Regions from separate parts of the Vibrio sp. BS-M-Sm-2 genome, predicted to be linked through region 1. Evidence: predicted binding sites of a transcription regulator. Region 1 holds the regulator's gene; each other region holds the start of a gene.
The links. Region 1 encodes CRP, which controls carbon source genes, mostly activating them, when cyclic AMP is high. Its sites were predicted from a motif close to TGTGANNNNNNTCACA; they were not measured.
Positions count from the first base shown of each region.

Region 2: nagE (N-acetylglucosamine-specific PTS transporter subunit IIBC) is a predicted target of CRP. The motif match lies at 3,771-3,786, and genes of this name have one in related genera.
Region 3: cdd (cytidine deaminase) is a predicted target of CRP. The motif match lies at 3,341-3,356, and genes of this name have one in related genera.
Region 4: rppH (RNA pyrophosphohydrolase) is a predicted target of CRP. The motif match lies at 1,655-1,670, and genes of this name have one in related genera.

Region 1 is NZ_CP167894.1:2,238,508-2,243,899, forward strand. It holds gene astD (succinylglutamate-semialdehyde dehydrogenase) at 1-23, shown strand, start outside; gene AB8613_RS10145 (DUF1338 domain-containing protein) at 288-1,079, shown strand; gene crp (cAMP-activated global transcriptional regulator CRP) at 1,257-1,889, opposite strand; gene AB8613_RS10155 (phosphoribulokinase) at 2,129-2,998, opposite strand; gene AB8613_RS10160 (YheU family protein) at 3,076-3,288, opposite strand; gene AB8613_RS10165 (hydrolase) at 3,418-4,410, opposite strand; gene AB8613_RS10170 (TIGR02444 family protein) at 4,686-5,156, opposite strand; gene AB8613_RS10175 (ABC transporter ATP-binding protein) at 5,153-5,392, opposite strand, start outside.
Region 2 is NZ_CP167894.1:2,810,969-2,816,360, forward strand. It holds gene AB8613_RS12990 (cation:proton antiporter family protein) at 1-993, opposite strand, end outside; gene AB8613_RS12995 (ROK family protein) at 1,078-2,292, opposite strand; gene nagA (N-acetylglucosamine-6-phosphate deacetylase) at 2,295-3,431, opposite strand; gene nagE (N-acetylglucosamine-specific PTS transporter subunit IIBC) at 3,949-5,392, shown strand, end outside.
Region 3 is NZ_CP167894.1:376,402-381,793, reverse strand. It holds gene AB8613_RS01670 (thiopurine S-methyltransferase) at 236-889, shown strand; gene purT (formate-dependent phosphoribosylglycinamide formyltransferase) at 1,006-2,181, opposite strand; gene cdd (cytidine deaminase) at 2,349-3,236, opposite strand; gene AB8613_RS01655 (LrgB family protein) at 3,594-4,271, opposite strand; gene AB8613_RS01650 (CidA/LrgA family protein) at 4,274-4,645, opposite strand; gene sbcB (exodeoxyribonuclease I) at 4,671-5,392, opposite strand, start outside.
Region 4 is NZ_CP167894.1:1,318,739-1,324,130, forward strand. It holds gene ptsP (phosphoenolpyruvate--protein phosphotransferase) at 1-982, opposite strand, end outside; gene rppH (RNA pyrophosphohydrolase) at 985-1,503, opposite strand; gene mutH (DNA mismatch repair endonuclease MutH) at 2,119-2,784, shown strand; gene AB8613_RS05975 (DUF6482 family protein) at 2,854-3,165, opposite strand; gene AB8613_RS05980 (hypothetical protein) at 3,370-3,621, opposite strand; gene vpsR (cyclic-di-GMP-binding transcriptional regulator VpsR) at 4,207-5,392, opposite strand, start outside.

The DNA.
Region 1 (5,392 bases):
TTAGCCCGGGCATTGAGCTTTAGTTTCTAAACAATAGATTGATGAGTCATAGGTTTATAAGCTAAAGACTTTTTGACTTAGGCTTATGAGTACTAGGCTCATTCGTTAAGTTTGAAATAAGGAAGTGGTGTTATCGCTTCCTTTTCCATCACGTCCGACACCTAGATTGGGCGGTAGATAATAATAGAACAAATATGTCACAGGCTGATGGCTGCTGACTCTGTGTCCAGCCTCTCCCTTTCTAATCCAAATTACTAGCTTGCTAGAACCTCTGACAAGGAGTCACCATGACGCCCGATCTACTCTTTAAATCACTATGGGACGATTACATTCACAGGCTGTGTCCATCGGCTGAGAAAGTGCATCACTTGCTGAAAGAAGATGAAGCGCTGATCAACGACCATATTGCACTGCGTACTTTTAATGTTGCCCCTCTCGGTATTGAAACACTAGCTAAACCTTTCCTTGAACTGGGTTACAAGGCGTGTGGAGACTACCTGTTTGAGAGCAAGAAGCTAGTCGCGAAGCATTACGAACACCCAGACCCAAAACAACCAAAAGTGTTCATCAGTGAGTTGAAGGTAGAAGAGTGCTCAAGTGAGCTACAACAGATCGTTGCTAAGTTAGTTGAGCAAGTCGATGCTAGCAAGCTGCAAGGTCATGAATTCTTGTTTGGCGGTCGCCAATGGGATTTGAGCTTCGCTGATTTCCAAGTACTAGCAAAAGAGAGCGAATACGCCTCTTGGTTAGCGGCTCACGGTTACGGTGCTAACCACTTCACGGTAAGTGTCAATCAACTGAACAAGTTCGATGAAGTACAAGCAGTGAATGATTACCTGAATGATGCTGGCTTTACGATTAACGCATCAGGCGGTGAGGTGAAAGGCTCTCCAGAGGTATTATTAGAGCAATCATCCACCATGGCAGACAAAGTCCCAGTGGCATTTATTGAAGGCAATGAGATGATTCCTGGTGGCTTCTATGAGTTTGCTAAGCGTTATGCAATGGCGAATGGTGAGCTTTATACCGGTTTTGTCGCTGCATCGGCGGATAAGATCTTCGAAAGCACCAACGGTTAAAGAAAGATACGAGCACGGGCTTTGCCCTAGAGATGCGGGTACGCTTCGCTTCGAGAGTGTTTGTGTTTGGAAGTTGTAAGTGTCCCATTCGCATCTGCTCTCTAGATCTTTAGAAAACAAAAAAGCCACCAAATTCGCATTTGGTGGCTTTCAAATTTTTGGCTCAGTTAATCGAGATTAACGAGTACCGTATACCACGATAGTTTTACCGTGTGCAGAAATTAGGTTCTGCTCTTCAAGCATCTTCAAGATACGACCAACTGTCTCACGAGAACAACCAACGATCTGGCCAATCTCTTGACGAGTGATCTTGATTTGCATGCCGTCAGGGTGAGTCATTGCATCTGGCTGTTTCGCTAGGTTTAGTAGCGTTTGAGCGATACGACCTGTTACGTCAAGGAACGCTAAGTCACCAACCTTTTGGCTAGTTACTTGTAGACGGTTTGCCATTTGCGCTGAAAGGCGCATTAGGATATCTGGGTTCACTTGGATAAGTTGACGGAATTTCTTGAAAGAAATCTCAGCTACTTCACAAGGAGATTTAGCACGAACCCAAGCAGTACGCTCTTGGTCTTCTTCGAACAAGCCAAGCTCACCGATGAAGTCGCCTTGGTTTAGGTAAGAAAGAATCATTTCCTTACCTTCTTCGTCTTTGATAAGAACTGCCACAGAACCTTTAACGATGTAGTACAAGGTTTCTGCCTTTTCACCAGCATGAATCAAAGTACTTTTTGAAGGGTACTTATGAATATGACAGTGTGAAAGGAACCACTCTAATGTTGGATCGGTTTGAGGTTTACCTAGAACCATAATATCTCACTTCCTCTGCAGGGTATGCTTGCTGCTTTCCGTATTTTAGCTAAGCCTGGATTGACTTGTAGGATAAGAGCACTCGTTGAGTGCTGCAAGCTATCTTGTGTTTCGTTTAAGAATAGTATCCTTTTTCAGGTACTATTTCTTGATTTTAATCGTGACCAAGCTACGATTTTTTACGCAAAATTGTGCACATGATCACGGTATGAAAAGTAATCAACCAGAACGCCGTTTTGTTAACCTATTTTTCCAGTTTCGATGAGCTGTTGTAGGATTGGCCTCACAATGAGTTCCATAGCAAAACTCATCTTGCCTCCTGGCACCACTAGCGTGTTATGACGAGACATAAACGAACCATCAATCATAGCCAGAAGGTAGGGGAAATCGACGTTTTTGATGCCACGCAAACGTATAACAACGAAGCTTTCGTCTAAACTTGGAATCCCTTTGGCGTTAAGTGGGTTCGATGTATCTACGGTTGGAACACGCTGAAAGTTGATGTGAGTACGCGAAAATTGCGGGGTAATGTAGTTAAGGTAATCATCCATTGAACGAACAATGGAGTCCATTACTGCTTCGCGTGAGTGGCCACGATCGCGGGTATCACGAACGAATTTTTGGATCCATTCTAGGTTTACAATTGGCACCATGCCGATCAGCAAATCGACGTGTTGAGAAACGTTAATGTCACCATCAACCACACCGCCGTGCAGGCCTTCGTAAAACATCACGTCGGAATTTTCAGGGATCTCTTGCCATGGTGTAAAGGTGCCCGGCATTTGATTGTAAGGCACGGCTTCATCGAAGGTGTGTAGGTAGCTACGTACCTTACCTGTACCTTCGTTACCGTATTTACGGAAGAATTCTTCTAGCGCACCAAAGTCGTTGGCTTGTGGACCAAAGTAGCTGATGTGCTTACCTTGTTCGCGCGCTTTTCGGATCTCGACATCCATTTCTGGTCGAGTGAAGCGATGGAAACTATCCCCTTCAACCCAAGCAGCCTTCACGTCCATCATATTGAACATTTTGCGGAAGGCTTCTGAGGTAGTGGTGGTGCCGGCTCCAGATGAACCCGTCACCGCAATAATTGGATGTTTAGCGGACATGACAACCCTTGTCGTTTGAGTAACTTACTTGTTAGCAATCGTTTTCCACTATAACACGGCTCCTTTCTAAGCGCAGCCTAGAAGCGTTTTGTCACCTGGATATCAACGGTCTCGTGCAGTTCGGAAAACACGATGCTCACGTCACCAGAAGCTAATTGATGTTTCACCTGATCAATCTTGTTTTGCAGTGAGATCTCAACGTCGCCATAGTCTGTGCCTTCACGCAGCACGAATTCTCTAATGAGGTTTTCTAGTGTCTCTGGCGCGATGTCTTGCCATGGGATGATCATAAATACTTCTCTCTTTTATGTTCATTGATATGTTGATGAGTGTGTTTAGTGGTGTTTTTAGTACAACCCCAGTTTGGGGCTGCGCTATCTTATCAAGGTTTCGCGTTTATATTTAGCAAGGCTTCGTCGTTATACTGAACCTTGGATACTTTCATAATACGCAGGTAAGGCTTCTTCTAACCAGAATCGTGGTTTGAGTGTGCTACCTGTGATGAACCCAACATGGCCGCCTTTCTGAAACAAGCGATAATCGATGTTATCCGGCAGAACGAACTTAGGAATCACATCATCGGTCATGAAAGGATCGTCTTTAGCATGGATGATCTGAGTCGGTAGCTTTATCTTATTGAGCTTAGGAAGAGCTGAGCACTGTGCGTAGTAGTCTTGCGCGTTTTTGAATCCGTGCAGGGGCGCAGTAACCCGTTCATCAAACTCATACAGCTTGTCGATCTTCTTGATGGATTCAGCCGTGATGCCGAGTTTCTCTTGTAACAGCTTCACCTTTTTCAAGGCATTCGATTTGAGTGAGTTAAGCAGGTACTTCTTATAGAACTTCGAGAAGCCGCGCTCTATGCGACTTGAACAACAGGCCAAATCAAAAGGTGCAGAGACTATCGTTGCTGCGGACAACAGTGGGTCATCTGCGTATTCCGCCAAATAGTTCGCCAACATGTTTCCGCCCAAGGAGATGCCAACCGCCACCTTTGGGTTATTCGGAAACTGAGCGTGCAGGTGTCTTAGGAAAAAGCGCGCATCTTCGACCTCACCTGAATGGTAAGCGCGAGCCAGGCGATTGGGTTTTCCGCTGCAGCCTCTGAAGTGCATCATTACCGATAACCAACCATCTTTAGCAAATGCATTCATCAGTCCATTGGCGTATGGGCTCTCAAAGCTTCCCTCTAAGCCATGGAATAGAACGAATATCGGCTTGTTACTTCGAGCATCATTGCTTGGGTTGTCACCGTCTGGTGATTCGCTCCAAGCAAGATCAAGAAAGTCACCATCGGGAGTTTCTAAGGTTTGCCAGTGAGGATGAAACAGCGCCTGTTTTCTAATAAACCGTGGCACTAAGGTTTGTAAGTGCGGATTAGAGAGACCAGCGGCTGCGGTAAATATTGTCATAAAAACGATCCATGCTTCTTTTATGGGCTTTGATAACGTGTTGAGCTTGTAACGAAACGCCCACGTTTTTATTTGAGCTTGGTTGATTCTCGGCATAAGCGCAAGGCTTTCTCTTATATGAGATACAAAAACAGGCCATGAGTAACCGGTTGAATAATATCAATGTTAGGTGCGTTAAACACTTCATTGTGCGTATTAGTCAGCGCATGCACATGAAGAGAGACAGGGCGCAGTTAAGCTTGGATCTTGATTGAATAAAAAGGAAAGAGAATGAGCTAGGGTTGAGGTGCTGGTTCAGAAAAAGCGTCGTAGAGGTTTTCTGCTCCTAATAAACGACAGTACTGAAAAGCGAGCGGTGATTGCTGGTTAGCGTAAAGCTGTAGGGAGTTTATACAGTCGACGAGATCGGACTGTTGTTGCTTTTCAAGCTGTAACTCAAACTGCAAGGCTTCACGGTATAGTGAGTCGACAACGTGTGCTTTGAGGTGTTTACGCAACTCTCGATAACTATGAAGCAGGGTTTCAGATCGGCTCAAGCATTGTTGTACCTTGTGCCATTCTTCTTCAGCAAAAGACAATTGCTGCTCATCAAGCCATTTGAGAAGCAGCAGTAGATTGACGTTGCCGTGGAACTGGTTTTGCAAAGCTAGGCACGCATCCTTTACACCGCGCACACTGTAATACTGAAGGCTAAATTGCCATAGTCGTTCCAGTGTTAGTGATATTGGGGCGTGCTCTGGGCTCATAAGCTATCCATATCCTGTTCCATCTGCTCAAGCTCTTCTTGAGTGGACATCCAATCCATTTCAACTTCTTCTAGCTGTGACTTACTGCTCGCTTGGAGAGCGAGTACTTTATTCAGTTTAGCCTTATTTTCAGCTTCATACAGTGAAGTGTCGGATAATTCTTGCTCAGCTTCTTCGAGAGATAGCGTTAACTTATCCATCTGCTTTTCAAATTGAGTGAGCTTTTTACGTAGTGG
Region 2 (5,392 bases), 570 kb from region 1:
ACCAGACATCCAACCCATCTTGAAGGCGAGGCCACCAACGATGAGGCCAAATTCGCTGTAATTAAATAGTGATAGAGAGGCGAGTAGAGATGTTCGAACACGGAACTTGAAACGGTTAAGCACTAAGAAGTAGAGAACCCCTTTCACTGGCAGCATCAGTAAGAACAAAACTGCAAGCATAAAGCCTTGAATGGTTGGTTGCTCTGACAAACCAATGTTCAAGAAGAAACAGACAAGGAAAAGTTCTTTAAGGTTAAACAGCGATTTTGATAATTCTGAGGCTTTTGGGTGACCAGCCAGTAACATACCTAGAACAAGAGCACCCAGGTCTGGTTTAACACCAACCAAATGGAATAAACCAGCACCGACGACTAATGCGAAGAAGATGCCGGATAGAACTAGCATCTCACCATGACCAACCCAATCGAGCACTTTGTAGAACAGTGGACGTAATAAGGGCAGGGCAAATAGAGCAATCGCATACCACTCAGGTATTTTGCCCGTAGAAGCCGTTAGGAATACTACGGCGAAGATATCCTGCATGACCAAGATACCAATCGCCAACGTTCCGTAGGTCGCATTCATTTCGCCTTTCTCTTGCAGAGTCTTAACCGCAAATACGGTACTAGAGAATGAAAGAGCAAAACCGAGCAGAACGATCTGTTCTACCGACATGGCGGCTAGCGATGAAATACCTAAGAATTTAAAACCAAACAGGGCGACGGCGAAAAACAGAGTGGATAAAAGGTTGTGGATTGTCGCGCCAGCCCAGATCTCCTTAGAGAGTAGGGTTTTTATGTCGAGTTTTAAGCCGATAGTAAATAGAAGCAGCGTGACACCAAGGTCAGCCAAAGTAATGATGGTGTCATTGGTTTCAAAGCCAAAGGCAAAAAGCCCAAAGCCTGCAACCAAAAAACCAACTAATGGGGGAAGGTGACACTTTAAAGCAATAAATCCTGCGATAAACGCAGTGGATATTAATATAAGTTCCATAACTTGTTGTTGTAGTTCCCTAGCTTAAAAAAACGGGCCGTGTTCATACAAACACGGCCCGCGGAAAATCAGAATTGTTTTTCTTTAGTCTTCGAGAAGCTTTTGAAGCAACACACCGTTGAGCATAGCGCGCTTGATCATTGCAAAAGCTCCCATCGTAGGATGTTTATCGATCTGTGATGCTACAATAGGCAAGCCGCTATGGAAAGTCGTTAACGACTGATTCTCTACATTGCGCTTAATTGCAGGGAAAACAATCTCTTGTGCCTTGGTAATATCACCGGCAATGATAACTTTCTGAGGGTTAAATAAGTTAATCGTCATCGCGATAGCTTTACCTAACTGGTTTCCTACTCGAACTAAGCTTTGCTTGGCTAGTTCGTCACCATTGATCGCGTGATCACAAACATCTTGGATCGTAATTCGTTCAAGCTCTGTTAAAGAAGACTCGTAGCCTTGCTTAATCAGCTTCTGCACTCGCTCAACGATAGCTGGGTTTGCGGCTACGGTTTCAAGGCAGCCGAAGTTACCACATTGGCACTGCTCGCCTAGCGGATCAATTTGGATGTGACCAATTTCACCGACGTTACGGTTATGGCCTAAGAAAACTTGACCATTAACGATAATACCTGCACCTGTACCACGGTGAACACTGACCAAAATAGAATCTTGACTGTCTTTACTTGCTCCGAAGTAGTGCTCAGCAAGCGCCATTCCTCGAACATCATTCCCAACAAAACAAGCGACATGGAATGTGTCGCGAATAATATCGCTTAATGCGAGGTTATCGATGTCTGTGTTTGGCATGTACTCAACGACACCTGTCGTCGGGTTAACCAAGCCTGGAAGAGTGACACCAATGGCAATCAGTTGGTCGATCTTTGGTTGATGTTCAGCAATGAAAGCCTTCAAGTTATTGACCAAGCCTTGAGTAAGGTCTGATTGGTCGGAATAATTCAGGTCTTGCTGCTGGAAAGCCAACTCACGACCACCAAGGTCATGCAGGCTTATTTGAATATAGTCTCGGCCTAAGCGCACAGCGACAGAATGAAAAGGCTCTACTTCTGTGGTCAGGGAGATAGCGCGTCTACCGCCAGTAGACGCTTGCTGCGCGACCTCTTTAATTAGGCCGCGCTCTAAAAGTTGGCGGGTAATTTTTGTAACACTTGCCGGTGCGAGTTGGCTTACATCAGCCACTTGTATACGACTGATAGGCCCTTGTTGGTCTATTAGTCGGTATACCGCCGCACTGTTTAGTTGTTTAACTAAGTCTACGTTACCTATTTGTCCGCCATTCATACTTAATTGTGCTCGTATTGTCCGTTAACAACAGTCGCTTTAACGTTAAAATCTCGGTCAAATACAGCTAGGTTTGCAACCATGCCTTTTTTGATTCGACCTAGCTTGGTTTCTACACCGATAGCCGTAGCTGGGTATAGCGTAGCCATGCGAAGAGCTTCGTCTAAAGCGATACCAGCGTGCTCAACTGTATTCTGAACTGCTTCAATCATAGTCAGAGCCGAGCCGCCCAGTGTGCCGTTTTCATCAACACACTTACCATCTCGGTAATATACTTTCTTACCGACAAAAATAAAGTATTCCATGTCAGCACCTGCAGGAGCTGTGGCATCCGTCACTAATACCAACTTTTCTCCCTTGATTTTATGCGCAATTCTGATGTTTGCGTAATCAACGTGGAAACCGTCGGCAATGATGCCTGCGTACACCTCAGGTGTATCGTAAATCGCGCCAACCACACCAGGTTCACGACCAACCATAGGTGTCATTGCATTGAATAGATGCGTTGCAAACGTGATTCCCGATTCAAAACCTTGACGCGCTTCTGCGTAAGTTGCGTTGGTGTGACCAATAGAAACAACTACGCCAGCTTTACGTAGACGCTCGATGTGTTCTGGGTCGTTAAGCTCAGGAGCTAGTGTTACTTTCGCAACAAGGTCACTGTTCTCACAGATAAGCTCGATCATTTCGCTATCAGATTTGCGGATGTGATCGACGCTGTGGATGCCTTTTTTTGCAACGTTTAGGTACGGACCTTCAAGGTGCAGGCCTAAAGATTGGTTTTGGTATTGGTTGTGGTACTCGCGAGCTGCTGTGATAACGGCACGCATGTCTTCATCTGATGAAGTGATTAGCGTTGGAAGGAAGCTAGTACAGCCAGATTTAAGGTTTGCTTCGTGCATGATCTGCATGGTTTCTGCAGTGATCTCATCATTAAGCATTACACCGCCACAACCATTCAGTTGTAGATCAATGAAACCCGGGCTTAGGTTTGCTCCGTCTAGGTCGCGAACCTCGATTCCTTCTGGCAATTCAGAGATAGGACAAACTTTTTTGATCAGTTCGTTTTCAATTACAACAGCATGATCGGTTAGAACATCACTACCAGTGTAAATTTTACAGTTACTTAGCGCGTACATAGTCAGCTAATCCTTATTTCTTGAGATCTTTTAAATTCGTTCGTTACCTAAATGCGGACTTAGTTTGCGAGCATCATTTACGTAACGATTTATCTTTTATGGGCAAACGGCTCCAAAGTGGGAGTCTACTTAAGTTGTTGAAAAACAAATGAACAATCAGTCTTTATTATACATTTAGGTTCATTGTTAATGGTTATTCATACGGCAATGCAAGCCCAGAGATACCATCTTTTTGCCTAATGAGTAGATTTGGATTTTATCTATAAATGTTCATTTTTTTGAATGATAAAATAAGTTTTATGATCTCGCTAGCAAAAACCTCTGGATTTGGTAAAAACTGGTGATTACGATCACAAATGGTAAGGTTTTAATTTGCGGAGCAAAATTAATTGAATACACTGAATAGGACTAAATTGAGCGACTAAAATAAGTTTCTCAAACGAATTCTAAAAAATCCTATAGGGGGAAACAACTGGTGAATATTCTAGGATATGCACAGAAGCTTGGTAAGGCGTTAATGCTACCAATCGCAACGCTTCCGATTGCGGCGCTTCTTTTACGTTTAGGTCAAGGCGATCTACTTGATATTCCATTCATGGCGCAAGCTGGTGGTGCTATCTTCGGTAACCTACCATTGCTATTTGGTCTAGGTATCGCGATTGGTCTTTCTAAAGACGGTAACGGCGCAGCAGGTCTTGCTGGTGCAGTTGCTTACTTCGTACTAACAGCGACAGCAACGACAATTAACGCAGACGTTAACATGTCATTCTTCGGCGGTATCTTCGCTGGTATCATCGCAGGTCACTCTTACAACGCTTTCCACGCGACACGCCTTCCAGAGTGGCTGGCTTTCTTCGCGGGTAAACGTTTAGTACCTATCATGGCCGGTCTATTTGCACTTGTTGCAGGTGCTGTGTCTGGTGTGGTTTGGCCTGGTGTTCAATCTGGTCTAGACGCACTTGCTCACGCAGTATCAACGTCTGGCGCTATCGGCCAATTCGTTTACGGTACTCTTAACCGTGCACTTATCCCTGTAGGTCTACACCATGTATTGAACTCATATTTCTGGTTCGGTATGGGTACATGTCAAGAAATCATCGTTGCTGGTCAAGGCGCATTCGCTAATATCACTCAACTTTGTGTTGACCCAGCACTGGCTAAAACTCTAGTTGTTGGCCAAGAGCACACATTCACATTCGCTAACTCTGTAACTCCAGAAATCACTACTGTAGTTAAAGAAGTGACTGAAACTGTTAAATCTGGTGACCTACACCGTTTCTTCGGCGGTGATAAAGGCGCTGGCGTATTCATGAACGGTTTCTTCCCTGTAATGATGTTCGGTCTACCAGGCGCTGCACTTGCAATGTACCTAGCTGCTCCTGCTGAAAAACGTAGCCAAGTTGGTGGCGCACTATTCTCAGTTGCATTCTGTTCATTCCTAACAGGTATCACAGAGCCGCTAGAATTCATGTTCGTATTCCTAGCTCCTGCTCTATACGCAATGCACGCCGTATTTACAGGTCTGTCTCTAGTAGTTGCTAACATGTTTGGTACTCTGCACGGTTTCGGTTTCTCTGCTGGTCTTATCGACTTCGTATTGAACTGGGGTCTAGCAACTAAACCATTCGTACTACTACTAATCGGTCTTGGCTTCGGTGCTCTATACTTCTTCACTTTCTCTTTCGCAATCCGCGCTTTCAACTTGAAATCGCCAGGTCGTGAAGATGATGACGAAGCTGTTGCAGCTCCTGCTGGCGACGCACCAAAGGGCGACCTGGCACGTCAATACCTGAAAGCTCTAGGTGGTCACGACAACCTAACTTCAATCGACGCTTGTATCACTCGTCTACGTCTAACCCTTAAAGACCGCTCTGTTGCTGATGAAGTTGTTCTTAAGAAACTAGGTGCTAAAGGTGTGGTAAAACTAGGTGAAAACAACCTACAGGTTATCCTAGGCCCAC
Region 3 (5,392 bases), 1.7 Mb from region 1:
ACTACATATTAAATGGGGCTAGCTAAGGCAGAAACCAACTCTAACGTTTAATATTGCTTTAAAATGTGAACATATAGACAAATAATTCAAGTGTTGGTTCCGCAATTTTAAGAACTTTGAACTTAGCCAGTTTCTGATTCTGCCGAAACCAATTTGGTACTTTAAACCAAGCTAAGGTTGCTCTTACCTCTCTATACTGTACCCTTGCATTATGACTGTTTAACATGAACGAAAGATGAATAATCCTGAATTTTGGCACAATAAATGGGCAGCCAACCAAATTGGTTTCCACCTCGAAGATGTAAACCCACTTCTGATTAAATTTTGGGAAAAGACTGAGACTAGCTACGAGAAGAGTGTGTTTGTTCCACTTTGTGGCAAAAGTGAAGATCTGATTTGGCTAGCTTCAAAGCATGAAGATGTTCAAGGTGTCGAGTTAAGCCAGATTGCGGTTCGCGCATTTTTTGCAGAGCACCTTTACACGCCGACTGTGACTCAAATTAGCGGTCAGCACGAGCTGTATCAATTTGATGAACTGAACATCTATACAGGCGATTACTTCACTGCACCTATCCAGCCTGTTGATACCATTTATGATCGCGCGTCTTTGGTCGCACTGCCTGAAGAGATGCGAGTGCAGTACGTAGAGCGTTTAAAACAACTGCTGAAACCGGGTGGAAAGATCCTTCTGGTCACTCTGGATTATGACCAAAGTGAGATGGCAGGGCCTCCGTTTAGCGTACCTAAACTAGAGATCGATCAGTTGTTCTCTGGGTACAAAATCACATTGTTGAATCAAGATATTGCGGACGATGAACATCCGAAGATTGTTAAGAAAGGTTTGTCTCGCTTCTGTGAAGAAGTGTATTTGATTGAGTCAGACGCTTAAGTTCAGTCTGCTTAGTTAAGCCAACAGATAACACCAATAAAAAAGACGGGCTCGATAGCCCGTCTTTTTTTATTGTTCAGATTTGAACTCGTGATTGTTCAGAATTGAATGGCAGGTTAGTAAATCACTTTTACTTTTGACGCGCTCTCAATTGCATCTTCAATCGCTGTCTCAGTGCTGTTGCGACGAGTAAGCGCCACACCTAGGCGGCGGCGACCATCGATATCAGGCTTACCAAACAAGCGAATTTGCGTTTGTGGTGCGTCTAGCGCCTCTGTAAGACCTTCAAAACGAATGTTAGTTGAAGTGCCTTGGCCTAGAATAACCGCTGATGCACAAGGGCCGTATTGCGTGATTGATTTGATCGGCATACCAGTAAAGGCACGTACGTGCAGTGCGAATTCCGATGAGTCTTGAGACATCAATGTCACTAAACCAGTATCGTGTGGGCGAGGGGATACTTCGTTGAAGATCACATGGTCGCCTTTAACAAACAACTCAACACCAAAGATACCATGACCACCTAGAGCATTAACCACTTGTTCAGCCGTGTATTGTGCGGCTTTAAGCGCGTTGTCTGACATAACCTGAGGCTGCCATGATTCGCGGTAGTCTCCGTCTTCTTGGCGGTGGCCGATAGGTGCACAGAAATGAACACCGTCGACTGCACGAACAGTGAGAAGAGTGATCTCGTAATCAAAGTCGATGAAGCCTTCAACGATTACACGCCCAGCGCCAGTGCGACCGCCTTCTTGTGCATAGTCCCACGACTTTTGGATGTCTTCTTCGGTTTTGATAACGCTCTGGCCTTTGCCTGAAGAACTCATTACTGGTTTAACAACACAAGGCATGCCGACAAATTCAACCGCGGCAGCGAAGTCTTCAAAGGTGTCTGCAAAGCGGTAAGGAGAAGTGCTCAGTTTTAGCTCTTCTGCGGCTAGGCGACGGATACCTTCTCGGTTCATCGTTAGCTTAGTTGCGTTAGCTGTTGGAACGACATTCAAGCCTTGCGCTTCTAGCTCTACCAATTTGCTGGTGGCAATAGCTTCAATTTCAGGAACCACATAATCTGGCTTTTCTAGTTCAATGATGGCTTGAAGTGCATCGCCGTCTAACATGTCTAATACATGGCTACGATGCGCAACTTGCATCGCTGGTGCGTCTGCATAACGGTCACAAGCAATAACTTCCAAACCTAAACGTTGGCACTCGATAGCAACTTCTTTGCCGAGTTCACCTGAACCTAATAGAAGTACACGAGTAGCATTTTCACGAGTAGCAGTACCAAACATAGAAATTCCTTCCGATCTTTTGAACGATTGATTGAAAACGGGGAGATCATACTTATTTTAACGATAAAAGCAAACGTTTGCGCGAGCTGTTTCGTTAATTGCAAGGATAAAAAAAGCAGCCCCGTTAAATGGGGCTGCTTATTTAAATTTTTGTTAATTAGATGTGCTTAGATTGCTAAGTAAGTCACTGGAATGTCTGGATTAATCGCTTCTAATGTAGATTGCGTATCCGCAAGGTGGCTGATGCTACCTTCTGCGATTTCAACCAAAGCAGCACTTTCAATTTGTTCAAAATCGAAGCCAGCCAGTTTAAGTTGAATCAACGCCACTTGCAGAGGGGGTAGGCTCGGGTTAAACGCGGCATTTTCTGCATAAGCACCCGTGAAGATCTCACCTGACGTCAGTTGTAGTGAAACACCACTTAGGTTTTTGGTGTAAGGAGCATGGCTGCGGTTTAGTGCTGCTAGCGCTTCCACAACAATAGGCGTTGTTTCTTCGGTCGTGTATTTATGATCAAGCTTCGTCATTAGGCCAGTTGTCACACCTAAATCAGCAGGGCCGAATGAGTCTGGCAGGTATTCTTGCAGAGACATTTCATCACGTTGTGGAAGCTGAACCTTAAGCTCTTTCGCTGTGGTCAGTTCGTTCATGAATTGACGACAGTGACCACAAGGGCTGAAATTGATTGTGATATCAGAGATACCTTGTTCGCCTTTCATCCAAGCGTGGCTGATTGCAGATTGCTCGGCGTGTACTGTTTGGCCAAGTTGAGCACCAGCGATTTCAAGGTTTGCACCAAAATACAGAGTGCCAGACAAACCACGCACGATTGCACCAACATAAAAGTCAGATAGCGGAGCGTAAGAATAGGCTGCGGCAAAAGGAAGTAGCGCAATACGTAGCTCGTCATCCGCTAAACCACTTGCTTGCAGTAAGCTAGCAAATTGTTCTGGAGACAATGTCGCGTCAAAGTTGTCTGCTAATACGATGTCACTCAAAAGTGCTTTGATTGCTGTTGGAGCACTTTCCAGCGCCAGGGTAATACGACTGTTCATGTTGAATCCTTAATTGACCTTAGGCTTTAATTCTATGCAATGCTCAGGAATTTTCTGTGACTTTGATCACTACTGCGTTGTTGTTGTTACATTGGTTTGCATAATTAGAGTGAGGTCACAGATGAAATCGATTGCAAGAGTAAAAACTACCATTGATATCGCACTTATTGCTTGAAATTGAGTTTGGTTTGTCACGTATTGATGAATAAATGAGAGAAAAAAGCCCAAGCTATCACTGAAATAATCAGGTTATGCTTGGGCTTATTGATATCTGTAACGCTTAAAAGTCGCGAACCAGTGAGTTTAGCTATTTACCAACTCATCTATTAGAGCACGTATAAACTGCAATCAAAGTGGTTAAGAATAGAACCAAACCACGAGCGAAAATATACTCGGTGCAATGATTGAGGTGATAACCCCACAAAGAACCAATGCCAACGAACTGAATGCAGCATCTTCCTGATTCTTTTCAGCACAGGTCGCAGTACCTAAAGCGTGAGACACGGTACCCATGGTTAAACCACGCGCGATAGGGCTCTTAATGCCAATGAGATTGTAGATTGGATAAGCAAAAATTGCCCCAAACAGACCAACAATCAATACCAGTATTGCCGCAATCGCTGCTTCACCACCTAAATGGCTTGATACTTCCATCGCAATTGGCGTGGTGACTGATTTGCCTAACAAACTCGCGATCAAAGTTAAGTCCGCTTTAAAAGCCACTGCGATTAATGCCGTTGTTGTCATCGACATTACACTGCCTAGCGTGCAAGCAAAGGTAATGATGCGCCAGTTGGCTCTGATTTGAGGTAGCTGTTCATAAAGCGGGTAGGCAAGTGCAACAACCGCAGGCTGAAGCATGTAGGTAATCCAGGTGTTATCAGCATAGTAAGTCTCAAACGGTACTTTGAAGAACGTGAGAATCGGAATGATTATACCAATGCTGATAAGCAGCGGGTTACACAGCGGCGAGTTTACTTTTTGGCTTACCCAGCGAGCAAACAGGAATACCACGATGGTGAGTAGAATCCACATGATCAATTACCTCTCGAAAGCAAGCGGTCTAAGAACCATGATAAGGACACCAACACCAGTAATGTGCCACCAACGGCGCTCGCCATAATTGGCAATGCGTTCGCGATGAGCATGTCGAAGTGATCCATCAACCCGACACTGATCGGAACAAATAGTAAGATCATTAGGCGGATAATCAAGCTTGCACCGGGCTGTACCCAGTGCGAAGGAACAATACCAATCACCATGGCGGCAAACAGAATCAACATGCCAAAAATACTGCCTGGGATTGAGGTATCCAAAAAGTGCTGTAACGCATTACCTGCTGTAAGAGCACCTATGATTAAGGTGAAGGAGATTAAGCAGTAAACCAGTTGGATCAATCTTTCTTTCAAAGTGTTACGTCTCTTGATAATGGAATTAGCTAGCTAACTTTTCTACGTATTGATAAACCGCTTTCAAGATAGCCATTTTCTTCTCGTCGCTTTCATGTTCGTGCGCGAGGTTTTCAAGGTTGAGCATGTACTCTTCTAAACGGCTCTCATAAAATTCACGACAATGGTTCGCCCATTTCAATTGTTCAGCTTCGTCGAGCGTCCATGGGAAATTTCGAGCACGGTAACGGAACAGTAGCGGTTTAATACGTTCGTCACTGAAGGTGATATCCAAAGCTGCTAAGTTATTTGGGTCAGTTTCGCGAATGATGTTCATTGCTGTTTTATCAGCAGGTGAAAAGAAACCGTCGTAAAGGTGTGTATCAACATCATCACTCTTCTCGTACTCACGCTCTTGCGAGTAGAGGCCGATCAGTTTTTCGCGGATCTCTGGGTGTTCACGAAGCAGTGCTAGGTTCTTTAAGCATTGTTGGCGATCGATACCGATGGTTTCGGCATTTTCAGCCGTCAGTGTTTTGGCTGGCGCAAGAATAGGGCACTTGTTCAGTTGAACCAATTTGATTGGTACGGGTAGCTCGTCTTCACCCAGTTCACTGCGTTTGGTGTAGAGTCTGTCTCTGAGTTCATCAGCGTCCAGTTCTAACAGTGGGCTTGGATCTTTGGCTAAATCAACCACGATAACGGCATTTTGATTGGTTGGGTGCCAAGCCATAGGCACAATCCAACTTGTGTAGTTGCAGTCACGGC
Region 4 (5,392 bases), 920 kb from region 1:
CCACTAGAATAATCGGCTTATCTAAGGTGCGGAGTTCATGTTCAGAGTTATGGAGGAAATAGAGCAGCCTTTGTCCGAGCTCTCGGATATCTTGCGCTCTCTCACGAAGATACACATCTGACATACGAGCAAAGCGATTCGAATAGCTCTCAACAACCTGTCTTAATGCCCAATCGGCTTTATCGCCCTTCTGAATTTGACTCTTCAGATCCTTACGCAACATAGGATCGTTGAGTAAGTGAGTAAACAGGTCAAAGATCGCCAACGCATCTTTATTGATTTCGCTATCTAAGCGCTTTCGCATGCGCTTAAAGTCATTGAGGGCGTTTTCAACCGCTACCGCCAACAACTCATGCTCTCTCTCTACATTGAGCGTCGAAGCAGGATAAACATCGGTGAGTTCAGGCTGAGTATTGTCCCACCACAAATCACCAATCGCCACACCCGATGAAGCTGCAATACCTTTAGTCGCAGGTAGTTTCTGTTGCTCTAACAGCCAATGACCTTGAGTTTGGGCGTGCGCCACAATAACGGCAAGTTGTGCTGAGAGCGTGACAAGGAAAGATTCTTCCATCTCACTGAATAAACGAGGGGTCTTCTGTTGAATAACCAATACACCAAGCACTTGCTTGCGGTGGATAATCGGAGTGCCGAGAAAAGAGTGATAGACGTTTTCTCCAAGCTCTGGAAAAAACTTATAAGCAGGGTGAGCAGACGCTTGTGCAAGGTTGATAGGTTCAGCACTTCTTTTAACAAGGCCAACCAGACCTTCGTCAAAACCAATGTGAATGCTATTACCTTTGAAGATCAGGCCTTGAGTTGCCATCAACTCAAGGCGCTGCATATCATTATTTGCCAAATACACGGTGCAACATTCCGTCTGCATCGCACTGCATGTCTCTTTAACCAAAATATCAAGAGCCGTCGACACATCTTCAACTCTTGATACGTGTTCAACTATTTCCCTTAGTTGACTGAGCATGCTTAACCTCTACGCAATTTGCGCTTTCCTTTTATTTTTCGCTCTTTAAACGGCATTGCTAAAGATGCGAACTCTTTCATCGCTCGACGGTACACATCTCGCTTGAAAGAAACAACTTGTCGAACTGGGTACCAGTAACTCACCCAACGCCAACCATCAAACTCAGGTGTACTTCCACGCTGCATATTGATATGCGATTCATCGCAATCTAAGCGCAAAAGGAACCACTTCTGTTTTTGTCCAATACAGACAGGTTTAGAATCCCACCGAACCAGTCGTTTGGGTAGCTTGTAGCGTAACCAATGACGACTTGTCGCGACGATCTTTACATCCTTTTTGGTAAGGCCAACCTCTTCATACAACTCGCGGTACATTGCTTGTTCCGGAGTCTCACCTTCATCTATTCCCCCTTGAGGGAATTGCCATGAATGTTGCCCGTATCGTTTAGCCCAGAAGACCTGACCATGGTTGTTACAGATTACAATACCAACATTTAATCGGTAACCATCGCCATCTATCACTGGCCAACCTCTATCTAAATTTTTAATTACTCTGATTTTTCCACATATCCCCAATCGGAGCAAACTTAGTGACGTGATAAGCGCTATATTTATGAATAATAACTAGGAATATGGATAAGTTTTGCTCAAGTTCTAGTTACCCACACAATAGTGAGACATAGACCACATTTATTCACCTTTTCTGTGAATAACTATGTGAAGAATTACCCGCAATCGTTTTTTTTAATCCATAGATTCATCAACACCAAAAACGACAAATCAATCAAATTCATTTTATTTCCATACAAATCAATAAATTAAAATATTATTTTGGTTTTAAAAAACATTAGCAATGTAAAAGATCTTTCAGAAATCTGACATGGTTAAAGATCAACCACTCCGATGTTTATCCACACTACCAAGTGAAAGATTCATTTTGAACCCCATTTGGCAAGCATTTTATCCACCATAAACCCCTGTTTATTTATCCACTAAATTAATATTTCAATTAATTACCTTTATGTCCTGTGGATAACCCTGATTTTGATCCCTTCATCGCAAGGAGATCATTTCTTAACCAGTCGTCATTTGGTGGTAACTTCTGATAAAATCGTTTTTTTGATCATGCCTTTTATTATGAAACCAGAACCACAAACACAACAAGAGCTGTTAGAGCGAGCGTATGCTATCGCCGGAATGACCTTTAAAGAGCTTGCCGATGAAGCCGAGATGGTGATGCCAAACGACCTTAAGCGCGATAAAGGCTGGGTTGGGCAGCTATTGGAATGGCACTTAGGCGCACCTGCTGGCAGTAAGCCAGAACAAGATTTTGCCAAGCTAGGTATTGAGCTCAAAAGCATTCCGATTGGCTACTCTGGAAAGCCACTCGAAACCACCTTTGTGTGTGTCGCACCGCTAATGGGTGTGCAAGGCATTACCTGGGAAACCAGTCACGTTCGTAACAAGCTATCCAAAGTGTTGTGGATCCCTGTTGAGGGAGAAAGAGAGATCCCATTGGCAGAAAGGCATGTAGGCTCCCCTTTGCTATGGACACCAAGCGAAGCTGAAGATGAGCTGCTAAAAAGGGATTGGGAAGAACTGATGGAATTGATCGTGTTAGGCAATGTTGAACAGATAACAGCAAGGCACGGTGAAGCACTGCATTTACGTCCAAAAGCCGCCAACAGTCGAGTGTTAACAGAAGCTTACGGTGCAAGTGGAAAACCAATCAAAACTAAACCACGTGGTTTCTATCTACGAACTCAATTCACCCACAAATTGCTGACGACACACTACGCATAGGTCGTTTTAACACGCCTCAAAGATCTGATGATCAATATGTTATAAACCGTCGGTACTAAAAAACGAGTTCTAATGAGGTTTGAGCGCCAGTTCAATGTCGCAGTAGCTTTGGCTTGGTTCATTACCAAACTCGTCATATGCGTTGTGCAAACGAAGGTAGGCCTTTTCAAAGCCGAGCCGGAGTAACTCCTCTTTCACTTGATCCAAGGATCCAAAGTGAAGCGGCTCGCCATCTTGCTTTACCGGTTCTAGCTTGTGTTTATACTCCACCGCCAATAGATACTCTGAGATATCAGAACAACCAATAACGTACACTTTGGGGGTTTGATAAGAGTCTTTGTGCTCTCCATGTAACCACATGTCTAATTGATGCTTTTGCATAGCCAGCCTCCCTTGCTCTCTAAAGCTTAGTAGAACTCTATTTCTTTACTAGGGCGTGTTGATTTTTCTCGATTAAAAAACCAAAAAAGAGAAGCAAAAGCTTCTCTTTTTTGGTCAGTTCTAGTTCAAAAGCTTACACTTTCGACGCCATAACTATCCCTGTGACTTATCTAAGGGGTTGAAAGGTGCTATCAACCCCGCAGATTACGTCGGTATTCGAGCACTTAGAACACGACGAAGGTGACGTACTCGACGTTCAATAGTAACGACTTCTGGCTCAGAAAAACCAATAGGTCGACCGTCAGCTTCAAGACCAATATCTCTTAATAAGTGAGTATTGTTCCATGGTAGATCATATGAACTACGACGAACTTTTCGTTGCCATTCACGCTCTTCACGACGAAGGTCTGCACGGATAAGGACTGTTGCTAATTTTAAATATACTGAGTGACGCATAATAACTCTCCAGTTGTTGAATAAACTGAGGAAAAATAGCGTATTAGATAGTATGAGGGCTTCTCATTTAGCTGCTATTTTTCCGCAGCCAAATAAGGATACGGATCTATTAGTTAGGTTTATCTTGGGTGTTTCGATCGGCCATGGCTGATGTTTGTGACATAACAGTCACCATGTCAGAACACGGATCAAACGAAGCGCAAATATGCTGTATAAAATCGAAATGTTTCATTTGCGCCTCCAAACTAACTAAAAAATCCAAAAAGAAATGGGTAGTAGAAGCAGACAAGTCTTTGTTAAATCGCTGCTTTCACGGTTAAAGTCTAACCAAGTGAGTATATTATTCAACCAATAATTGGTTAACATTTTCAAAACAATGCATTCACCTAAAATATCAGTTGCATATTCATTTATATATAAGATATTCACTATAATTATATAAAATCACAGCATATCTCTCTTAGTCACTGAGAGTTCATCTCTCGATTGTTCGAACATAAACGCAGAGATTAGCAACAAAAAAGCCACGCATGATGCGTGGCTCTTAAATTTACACTAACAGATTGAATGACTTAGCAGAGAGTTCTACACAACACCCTCAGAAATAAGGCTGTGTTTATTCAGCAAACGGTACATCGTTGCTCGTGATACTCCAAGCTCCTTGGCCGCCAACGAAACCTGTCCACCATAGGACTCCAATACAATCAGCAATGCATCGCGCTCTGAACGCTCACGAATGCTTTTCAAGCTACGGCGTTCATCATTCTGTTTTGGTAAATCGAGTTGGTGATCCTCAATGATCACGGCATCAGACATCAACACAACACGCTTAATCTGATTCATCAGCTCACGGACGTTGCCTGGCCAGTGATAGCGATTCATCGAACGAATGGCATCGTCTGAAAAGCTCTTAGCCTGAGCATTAAACTCTTTCGAGTACTCACGAAGGAAATGATTAGCCAATACTGAAATATCACTCACACGTTCTTTCAGGCTAGGGATATGAATACGCAGAACATTGATGTAGTGGTAGAGCTCTTCATTGAAGTCACCTTCGATCAACGCCTTCTCTATATCAGAGGAATTCGCAGCCAGAATACGTACATCGACAGATTTAGGCCCATTCGCGGTTTCAATCTTACCTTCTTGCAAAAAGCGCAACAGATTCAATTGTTGATTGCGCGGCATTGCTAAAACATCATTGAGTAAGATGGTTCCACCGTTAGCTTCTTCCAACATACAAGGTGTTGTAGCTGGCTGTGCTGAAATACCAAACACCTCAGCCTCTATTCTCATTTCAGATAAGGCACGGCAGTTAACCGTTAAAAATGGTTTCTGAGCTCGTGACGAGTTTTGATGAATAGAACGTGCAATCGTCTCTTTACCTGCCCCACTCTCGCCATAAATTAAGATACTTACATCTGTCGGGCCAATACGCTTCACTTGGTCTCTCAGGCGCTTCACAGCTACAGAATCACCTAGTAGGCCCATGTTGTTATTGATGCCGTAGTTTGGCCATACCTTCTGCTCAAGCTTAAGCATACCTAGTTGGTGACCAATGGTACTTAACAACTGAGCATCTGGTATTGGTGCCGTGAAAAAGTCGATACAGAAGTTAACGATAAACTGGCAGATCGTATCAGAGCTTAATTGAGATTCACGGATAAAGGCGAGCCATCTCACCTGCTTGTTATTGCTCACAAGGTTAGCAATACCATTGAGACTGAACTCATCATGACTAAGATCGACAATACCAATACATGGGCCGATA